Regions from separate parts of the Dechloromonas aquae genome, predicted to be linked through region 1. Evidence: riboswitches for the same ligand, from Rfam matches in the RefSeq annotation. Region 1 holds a riboswitch; each other region holds the start of a gene.
The links. A riboswitch is a leader RNA that binds a small molecule or an ion and turns the genes downstream of it on or off. The one in region 1 is predicted to bind cobalamin.
Positions count from the first base shown of each region.

Region 2: another riboswitch for cobalamin. It lies ahead of VX159_RS07440 (hypothetical protein); the one in region 1 lies ahead of cobT (nicotinate-nucleotide--dimethylbenzimidazole phosphoribosyltransferase).
Region 3: another riboswitch for cobalamin. It lies ahead of VX159_RS07430 (TonB-dependent receptor); the one in region 1 lies ahead of cobT (nicotinate-nucleotide--dimethylbenzimidazole phosphoribosyltransferase).

Region 1 covers NZ_CP144212.1:3,389,972-3,393,238, forward strand. The annotation lists gene VX159_RS15500 (adenosylcobinamide-GDP ribazoletransferase) at 1-501, opposite strand, end outside; gene cobT (nicotinate-nucleotide--dimethylbenzimidazole phosphoribosyltransferase) at 506-1,573, opposite strand; cobalamin riboswitch at 1,660-1,870, opposite strand; gene cobU (bifunctional adenosylcobinamide kinase/adenosylcobinamide-phosphate guanylyltransferase) at 1,897-2,451, shown strand; gene VX159_RS15515 (sensor histidine kinase) at 2,480-3,091, shown strand; gene VX159_RS15520 (response regulator) at 3,088-3,267, shown strand, end outside.
Region 2 covers NZ_CP144212.1:1,630,217-1,633,483, reverse strand. The annotation lists gene VX159_RS07445 (TonB-dependent receptor) at 1-665, opposite strand, end outside; gene VX159_RS07440 (hypothetical protein) at 790-1,368, opposite strand; cobalamin riboswitch at 1,533-1,732, opposite strand; gene VX159_RS07435 (hypothetical protein) at 1,908-3,267, opposite strand, start outside.
Region 3 covers NZ_CP144212.1:1,626,485-1,629,751, reverse strand. The annotation lists gene VX159_RS07430 (TonB-dependent receptor) at 1-1,972, opposite strand, end outside; cobalamin riboswitch at 2,123-2,368, opposite strand; gene VX159_RS07425 (SulP family inorganic anion transporter) at 2,521-3,267, opposite strand, start outside.

The DNA of each region.
Region 1 (3,267 bases):
GGCACGCGCGTAATCGAGCGTCGCCATCAGCCCCAGCGCGGCGTAGCGCGAGACGGCGTGGCCGGCGACCAAGGCCGGCACCACCAGCGCCGGCGGCAGGCTGGCGAGCAGCAGCAGTTTGCTGCTCAGCCCCAGCCACAACGCGACCACGCCGTAACTGCCGACCCGCGAATCCTTCATGATGTCGAGGATGCGCGCCTTGTCCCAGCCGCCGCCGAGGCCGTCGGCGGTATCCGACAAGCCATCCTCGTGGAAGGCGCCGGTCGCCAGCAGCATCGCCGCCAGCGCCAGCAGCACCGCCACCGGCTGCGACCAGAGATGGTGCGCGGTGACGAAGACCGCGCTACCGATGCCGCCGACCAGCAGGCCGACTGCCGGCAGGTAGCGGGCGGCGGCGTGCAGCGCCTCGGGACTGAAACCGACCCAGGCCGGCACCGGCAAGCGGCTGAAATAAGCGCAGGCGGCGAGGAAATAGCCGAGTTCGCGGCGCAGCCAGGCCATTGCCCTAGGCCTTGTCGGCAACACCGGCCGACTCGAAGCTGGCCATTTCGTTGAGGAAGGCGGCGGCGGCCTGCAGCAGCGGGAAGGCCAGCGCCGCGCCGGTGCCTTCGCCGAGGCGCAGGCCGAGGTCGAGCAGGGCTTCTGCCTGCAAGGCCTGCAACTGGGCGCGGGCGCCCGGCTCGGCCGAGCGGTGGCAGAAGACGCAGTAGTCGCGCAGCGCCGGTTGCACGCGGCAGGCGACCAGCGCCGCCGAACTGACGATGAAGCCGTCGACCAGCAGGACCATCCCGGCCTCGCCGGCAGCCAGCATCGCGCCGACCATCGCCGCAATCTCGAAACCGCCGAATTCGGCGAGCAAGGTCAGCGGGTCGCCACCGACCGTCTGGCCACCGGCCGCCGCATAGCGGGCCAGCGCCTGTTCGAGCAGCGCCTGCTTGCGCGCCAGGCCAGCGTCGTCAAGGCCGGCGCCACGGCCGATGCAATCGGCCAGCGAAGCGCCGGTCAGGGCATGCGTCAGCAAGGAAGCGGAGGCCGTATTGCCGATCCCCATTTCGCCGAAGCCGACCACGTTGCAGCCCTCGGCGGCCAGGCGGCGGACGATCCCGGCGCCATGTTCGAGCGCCTGCGCGCACTGGGCGCCGGTCATCGCCGGCTGCTCCAGGTAGTTGGCGGTGCCGGGCGCGACCTTGGCGTCGAGCAAACCGGGGCGCGGCGCGAAATCATGGGCGACGCCAGCGTCGACGACGCTCAGCTCCAACCCGTTGAGACGGGCGAAAACGTTGATCGCGGCACCGCCGGCAAGGAAGTTCTCGACCATCTGCCAGGTCACTTCCTGCGGGAAGGCCGAAATCCCGGCCTTGGCCGCGCCGTGGTCGCCGGCAAAGACCAGCATCTGCGGCCGGCGCAGTTCCGGGCTCAGCGTTTGCTGGATCAGGCCCAGCTGCAGCGCCAGACGCTCCAGCTGGCCGAGCGCGCCGAGCGGCTTGGTCTTGCGGTCGATCTTGTGTTGCAGTTTGGCGGCAATTTCACGGTCGACCGTGGAAACGACGATTTTTTCAGCAATGGAATGCATCCGATTCTCCAAAAACAAAAAGGGCCTCGCCGTTGCATCCGGCCAGAACGCAACGACGAAGCCCTGTCCACAGGCTTCTTCCTGATTGAGATTGAATTTCCGACAGGTCTTCTGGCTTCCGGATCGTTCCGCTCACCGCGTCTTCCCGGAGGGTTTGTTTCCCCTCGTAGTGACTTCTTGCGGCGGCAGTCCCCGGTTACAGCGGCGGGCCCGCCCCGGAATTGCAGCCTGCGCCGCGCACCGGGTTCCATTTTGTCGGAAGCCGCGATTATGCCGCCCGTCGACGGTTGCCGCCAAGCGGTACAAAGTCGACAATGCATGCCATGAAAGAACTAATCCTGGGTGGCGCCCGTTCCGGCAAAAGTCTGTTTGCCGAGCGTTGCGCCCATGACGATGAAGCGGTGGGCCGGCGGGTCATCTACCTGGCGACGGCGGAAGCGCGCGACGGTGAGATGCAGCGGCGGATTGTGCAGCATCGCGAACGGCGGCCGGCGCACTGGGCAACCTGCGAGGAGCGGCTGGCGCTGGCGGCCAAGCTGCGCGAACTGGCCGCGCCCGATACCTGCATCCTGGTCGATTGCCTGACCCTGTGGCTGACCAACCTGCTCTTCGCCGGCCGTGCGGCGGCACAGGCGGAAGCCGGCGAGACCGTCGACTGCCCGCTCTTCCTCGGCGAAACCGCCGCGCTGGTTGCCACCCTGCCGACCCTGCCCGGCCGCATTCTGCTGGTCTCCAACGAAGTCGGCTGGGGCGTGGTGCCAATGCACCCGGTCTCGCGCCTGTTCGCCGACGAGCAGGGACGGCTGAACCAGCGGGTGGCGGCGGTCTGCGATCAGGTGAATCTGGTTGCCGCCGGCCTGCCACTCAGGTTGAAATAAGGCATTTTCACGGTCGACCGTAAAAATCATGGAAAAACTGCTCGACACCCTCGCTTCCGGCATCCACGATGCGCGCAACCAGCTGCTGATCGCCGAAAGCCAGCTCGCCGAACGCGAATCTCGGCACGGCATCGACCTCGGCGAAGCGCGGCAGGCGATTGAAAACGCTGCCGGCCGGCTGACCCGCCTGCTTACCGCCTACCGGCTGATGCAGCACGATGCCCGCCTGGCGCTGCAGCCCTGCCGGATCGACGAGCTCTGTGCCGAAGCAGCGCTGACCCAGCGTTCGCCATTTGCTGCCCGCGGGCTCGAACTGACGGTAGACTGCCAGGTCCTCGACGAATGGGTTTGCGCCCGCGATCTGGTTGCCGACATGCTCAACAATGCCTTGCAGAATGCTTGCCGCCACGCCCGCCAGCGGGTCCGGCTAAGCGCCCGCACCAATGCCGACGGCCTCCAGCTGTGCGTCGAGGATGACGGCCCGGGCTTTTCCGAACTGCCGCCGCAAACTACCGGCAGCGGCCTGCTGCTGGCAGGCCGGCTGGCTGAACTGCACCGCCGCAGCGAGCGGCATGGCCACCTCCAACTGAGTAACGGCGGCCGTCTTGGCGGCGCCGTCTTTACCCTGACCCTGCCATGAGCGTCGATTTCTCGAAAAAGCGCTTTCTCGTCGTCGACGACCAGCCGATGGCGCGCGAAGCCTTGCGCACCATCGCCCAGAGCGCCGGTGCCTTCGCCGTCGAGTTCGCGGTCGGCTATCAGGATGCGCTCTATCGCATCCGCAACAACCCGCCCGATGTCATCCTCTGCGACTAC
Region 2 (3,267 bases), 1.8 Mb from region 1:
ACCGCGTTGTGCTTTTCCAGGTTCTGCGCCTGAGTCCACGGGCCGTCGTAGCCGGACACCTCGGCTGCCGAAAGCAATGTGTAGCCGTTCTCGAAAGTGTGGCTGCCGGCCGCCAGCAGGCGGCGGAAGTTGCGCTGGCCGAGGCCAACATCGACAAAGGAGGCCGGCAGGCGGCGCTGGTAGTCGATGCGGCTGCTGCCGGCGGTGACGAAATCGCCGTCCTCGGCGGCATAGACGCCCTTGCGATAGCGCACCGCGCTGACCAGTTCGGGGATCAGGAAATTGAGGTCCATGTAGCCTTGGCCGTGGGCGTGAGTGCGCATATTGACCGGCATGCCGAGCACCGTGGTCGCGAAGTCGCTACCGTGGTCGAGGTTGAAGCCGCGCAGGAAATACTGGTTGGCCTTGCCGTCGCCCGAGTGCTGGGTGACGATCAAGCCGGGCACCGCCTCCAGCACCTCGGCCGGACGCAGCAGCGGCCGGTTGGCCAGCTGCTTGCCAGTCACCGTGCCTTCGCTGGCGGTATCGGCAACGCCGACCAGGTCCTTGCCGCCGCCACTGACGGTCACCTCCTGCAAGGTCGGAATGCCGGCGGCGCCGGCGGGCAAGGCAAAGGCGGCGAGCAGCGCAAGCCCGAGCGGCTTGCGGGCAAGATTGAAGTGCATGGTTTTCTCCCTGTCGTGATTTTGCTTGATTGGCTTGAGTGGCGGGATATTTGGTCGAATTAAGCGGAAAACTGGCAGTCGGAGTCGCCGCCAAATTGACCACTGAATTCCCGGCGGGCTGGCGCTAGCGCAGGGCCTCGACCGGATAGCCGAGCGCGTCGCAGATCCGGCGCAGCGGTAGATGCGCCGCCGGTACGGTGCACGAATCGTCTGCCGGCTCCGTTGCAGCCCCCATGGCAGACCCCATGGCAACCTCTATTGCTGACCCCGCAGCAGGCTCGGTCGGCAAGTCAGCCGCCGGATGCGCAGCCAATTGCCACTGGCGAACGCCCAGGGCGCGCCCCATGCGCAGTCCGCGCGCCAGCAGCGCCCGGCCGACGCCTTGCTGCCGCCAGCCGGCAGCGACGCTGGCGGCAAGTTGCGCCTGACGCCCGGCCAGCCGCAGATGCAGCAGGCCGACCAGAACGCGTTGCGAGGAAAAAGCGCCGATGCACAAGTCGCGGCGGTAATCGAGGCTGTCCACATAGGCGGCAATCGCCTGCGCGGAAAGCGGTGCAGCAAACAAGGCCACCTGCGCCTCGGCATCGAGCGCGCCGAGGTGGGCAGCAATTTGTTCGCCATCAAGCGCGGCCAGACGGCGCACGCGGACATGCGGCAGGACAGCCGCCAGAGGCGCGACGGATAAGGCAGGACAGGCCGACATCGACAGACTCCGCAAGCGGGACGGGAAGCGGTGATCTGGCCGGCAGGCGGTAGCGCGGTGGCACGTGCCCGGAGCCGAATCGACACGGTCGACTCGCCGGAAACGCCAAAAACCCGCAGCGCATTGCGCCTGCACCTTTCGCCAGGGACACCCCGCCCCATCGTTGGTTGAAAGAATGTTGCGGCAGGTCTCCTGGCTCTCGGTTCATCGCCCTGGCCCGCCTTCCCGGAAAATCTTCCAGTGGCTTGAGGGGCAAGGACTCGCCGATCACAGTTGCGGGGGCAGCCCCGGATTTCGACCTTGCACAGGCCGGCACCGGATTCCCTTTTGATCCCGTTCGGGAACCATCAACAATGCCCGGATTGTAAACACCGGCAAGGACAATGTCAAAACAAAAACACTAGGGATAGTAGAAAACATACAGAGCAACCACTACCAGTTGTGCCCATGGCAAAAAACGCCCTTGACCACGGTCGACCGTGGTCAAGGGCAATTTTCATCCGGGCGGCACGGCTTCAGCCGCTGCTCAGGTCGCCGCCTCAGTCGCCAGCCACGCCCGCCCGCGCCACCGAACGCCCGCGCAGGCGGCGCCAGCCGAGCACGCTGCCGTAGCCGACCAGGCCGATGCCGAGCAGCGAGAGCGCGATCACCAACCCGTCGCGCAGCCCGGGCCAGGCGGCCAGCGGCGGAAAGTCGAGCCGATGCAGGCCGTGGTAGAGCCAGCGTTGCGCGGCGCTATCGCGGCTGGCCAGATGCACCAGGCGGGCGCTGGCCGGGTCGAGATAGACCCGGGTTGAAGCGGTGTCGGCAAAACTCAGGCGCAGCACCGGGAAGACGCGCGGATGATGGCGCAGCGGGTAGTAATCGGCGTCGCCTTCGCTCAGCCAGCTGGCCGCGAACGCCACCCCGGGGCGCAATTCGGCCGCCGCCGCGAGCAGGCGGGCGCTGTCTACCGCCGGAGAAAGCCGCTGTTCACGGTCGACCAGCAGCGAAGCCGCTTTTTCCCCGGCCGCCCTGCCCTCGCCCACTGTGCCACCGGCTGCCTGGCTGGCCCGCTCACCAGCCGAACGAGCCGCAAATCCAGTCACCGTCACGGTCGCCAGCCCAGCCGACGCTTCGGCCACCGACTCAGCAGCCACCGACCTGGCGACTACCGACCCAGCTGCCGAGTCCCCCACTATCTCGCCCACTGCGCCGGCAAATTCGCCGCGCAGTCGGACCAGCGGCTGGCCGGCCAACAGCCGCCATTCGCCGCTTTGGCTGCCGGCCGGCAAGATCGGGCGCCAAGCCAGCGCGGCGGCATCGAAGCGGCCGCCGGCCAGCCCCTGCTGCTCGCTGCGCAGGTCCGGCCCGGCGGCCCAGCCGAACGGCGCCAGCGACAGCCAGCCGCTGAACAGCCAGGTGCAGAGAAAGACCCCGCCGGCCAACCCGAGCAAATGGTGCCAACGCTTGGCCGGATCGCGGTAGGGACTGACCCGGCCGTCGCGATACGGCCGGCGCAGGCACAACCGTTGACAACCCAGCCACAGTCCGCTCAAGCCGAGCAGCAGCGCCAGCGCCGCCAGCCACAACACCGTTTGCCGCCAGACCTCGCCGAGTTGGCGCAAGGCGGTGAAGTAGAGCCAGTGGCTAACGCTGCCCAGCCAGTTCCAGGCGCGTTCGCCGGCCGCCGTGTCGAGCACGATCTCGCCGCTGTCGCGGCCGACGTACCAATCGCGGCCATCGGCCAGTTCGACCCGATAGAACGGCCGCCAGGCGTCGAAGCGGCGGTACACCGTCCATTGGTCGCGCTCCACCGGCTCGATCCGCGCCACCTCGCCGCCCACCCGCGCGACTACCCGCCCAGCGGCGGCTTCGCCGGTCAGCGGCGGCAGCAGCCGGCCGCTGGCGGCATCCACG
Region 3 (3,267 bases), 1.8 Mb from region 1:
CGACGGTATAGGCGGCAAGACGCAGGGTGTTGGCGTTGTCGGCAAAACGCTGGCCGACGTGGCGCAGACCCAGCGAGGCCTGCCAGGCGCCGACCCGGTAATGCCCCCACAGGTTGGCGACCAGTTCGGGCACGTCGAGCGGCGTGTTGCCGGCACGCGACACGGCGGCGGCGCCGACCCGCTCGTTCAAGTCCTTGAATTCGGCCTGCAGGCGGGTGATGTTGCCCTCAAAACGCCAGTTCTGCCATGGCGTCAGCGCTGCCGCCAGTTCGATCCCCTGCGAAAACTGGCTGCCGCCCTGGACCGACAGCGCGGCGTTGTTGGGATCGCGGGTGACGATGTCGTCCTTGTCGATCCGGTAGAAGGCCGCGCTCCACTCGCCCAGGCCTTGAGCCAGCGTCTGCTTGATCCCGACCTCGACCTGCCGGCCCCGGCTGAGCTTGAAATCGGCGTTGGCCAGGTTCAGCGAAATCATGGAAGTCACCGGATCGTGGCCGCTCGCGACCTGGGCGTAGAGGCTGGTATCGCGAGTCAGGAAATGCGTCAGGCCAAGGCGCCAGGAATTGCCCTGCAGGGTCCGGCTGAAATCGCTGCCGCTGACCAGTTCGTCGCGGTTGATCGCCGCCCGGTCGTGGCGGAAGCCGGCCAGCAGCAGCCAGCGCTCGCCCAGTTGCCAGGCGTCCTCGGCATAAAACGCATTCAGGGTGGTAGCAGTGTCGAACTTGGGCAGGGTCGGGTCGGGACTGAACCACTGGCCGTGCGCCGGATTGCGGATGGCAACGCTGGAGCTGCCGCCATAAGGCGCATTGTTGGTATGGCGGAAATTGACCCGCGCGGTTTCCCAACCGAAGACCGCGCGATGCCCGCCCTGCTTGAGGCTGGCTTCGAGGCGGTTGCCGGTCTGCTCCAGATCGTGCTGGATTTCCAGATAATCGCTACGGTCGACGCGGTTGGCGGGCAAATTCAGCTTGTAATTCTCGATATTCAGCCAGCGCCGCTTCGATTCCAGATAGTAGGCTTCGTTGCTCAGCGTCCAGGCCGCGTTCATCTGCCACTCGGCGCGGGCGCGCAGGCGGGTGTCGGCATAGCGGATCACCGAGTCGTCGGCGTTGTAGTTCTCGCGCCGCAGCTCGGGCAGCAGGCGGCCGTTGTCGTGCGGCGTGCCCCAGTAGCGCTCGGGGCGCTGCAGGCTGTAGTCGGCGCTCAGGTCAAGCTTGAACTCGCTGTTCGGCTGCAGGCGCAGCCGGCTCATCAGCTTGCCGCCCTGCGAATTGCCGAGGTCGCGGTAGCCATCGATGTGCGTACCGTAGGCATCGACGCGGTAGCTGGCGATCTCGCCCAGCGCACCGGTGGCACCAACGCCAAGGCGCGTGAGGCCGTCGCTGCCGAGCGCGACCATCGCTTCCTGCGCGGCCACCCGGCTCGGCTCCTTGCGTACCGCGTTGATCGTCGCCCCGACCGTGCCGCTGCCATAGACCACCGACGCCGGCCCGTGCAGCACCTCGACCCGCTCGTAACCCCAGCTGCTGCCAGGATAGTTCTGGGTGCCGGCACCGGTCTGGACACGGACGCCATCCTCGGCGATGCCGACCGAGTTGGTGCCGGTATAGCCGCGCGCCGAAAACGACAGGCCGCCGGTGCCGCCGGAACCGATGTCGGTGATCCCGGGAGCGCGGGTGATCGCCTCGCGCACCTGGAAATCGCCGCGTTCGCGCATCTGCTGCGCATCGACCGCGCTGACGCTGGCCGGCGTCTCGCGCGCAGTCAGGCCGGTGCGGGTGGCGCTGGTGGTGGCGTGGTCGAGGCCGAGCGTGCCGACCTCGCGGCCGGCGCTGACTTCAACCGGCGCCAGCTGGACCGGCGCGGACTGGGCGGCGGCAAGCCAGGGCAAGGCGCCCAGCGTGGCAACAAAAAGCGGGCGCAAGGACGGCAGGTTGGAACGGGAAAATACGGGTGAAAAAGGGTAAGACATGGTCAGACAAGCTCCGGATGCGACCGTCTGCCCGCCGATGACGACCCCTGCCCGGCCGCTGTTCCCACGGGACGCACGCGCGCCAAGGCAGTTCTGCCGCCATCCGCAACCCCGCAGACGGTCCATTGCATTCGCCGGCCGCAAAGCGCGGACGGCACGAAGGCGACAGGCCGGTCTCCGGGCTTGCCAGTCTTGAATCACCGCCTTCCCGCGTCGTTCGCGCACCCGGAGAGGGTCACGTTGCGACGCAGTGGCTGACAACCGTTGGGGTCGTCGAGGTGATTCCGCACTGGCTTACCGTTGCGGGGGCAGCCGAGGAATTGCGGAGTACGCGCACCTCGTTCCCGTTTCACCCTGCAGCTCGCGCTGCCGGGCACCTGTTGCCGTTTCCGCATGCTTCAACTGCCGGGCGCACGCGGTAGCCCTGAAAAACGAGGCGCGATCTTAGCCGAAAAAATGCCGTTGCGGGCAAGCAGCAAAAAATCGCGATTGCTGCGGTCGACCGTGAAAATGGCCCCAAGCCCCACAACCGCGCGGAAAAACGCGATTCAGCCCGGATTCGCCGCCGGGTCGGTGGCCAGACTGTCAAAAGCTGCGCTGGCCGACAAGAACACCTCGCCCGAGAGTTCCTGCCACAGCGCAGTGCCCTGCAGTCGATCCTGTACCGGCCCCTTGACCTCGGCCAGATGCAGACGCACGCCGCTGCGGCCGAGATCGCGGTCGAATTCGGCCAATGCCTCAACCGCCGTCGCGTCCATGCGGTTAACCGCGCTCATCACCAGCACCAGTTCGCGGCAACCCGGCTGTGCCGCCAGTTGCTGGCGGATTCGCGTCTCGATCGCCGCCAGATTGCCGAAGAACAGGCTTTCATCGATGCGCAGAAAGAGCACCCCCGGCAACGTCTCGACCCGATGGCGGTCGACGTTGCGGAAATGCTCGCTGCCCGGCAAGCGGCCGATCACCGCGATATGCGGCTGGCTGGCGTGAAAGAGCAAGGTCGCCAGCGACAGCAGCACGCCAAGACCAATCCCGACATCAACGCCGAGAAAGATCACGCCGCAGGCGGTGCCCAGCCAGGCGCAGGCGTCAGCGCGGTCGTAGGCCCAAGCCTGACGCAGCGCGGCCAGGTCGATCATCGACCAGGCCGCGAGCACGATGCTTGCCGCCAGCACCGCCAGCGGCAGACGCGCCAGCCAGGGCGCGGCCCACAGCACCAGCAGGATGGTGCTCAGCGCGGTGACGATGCTGGCCAGCTGGGTCTGAGCACCGGCGGCGACATTCACCGCCGAGCGCGA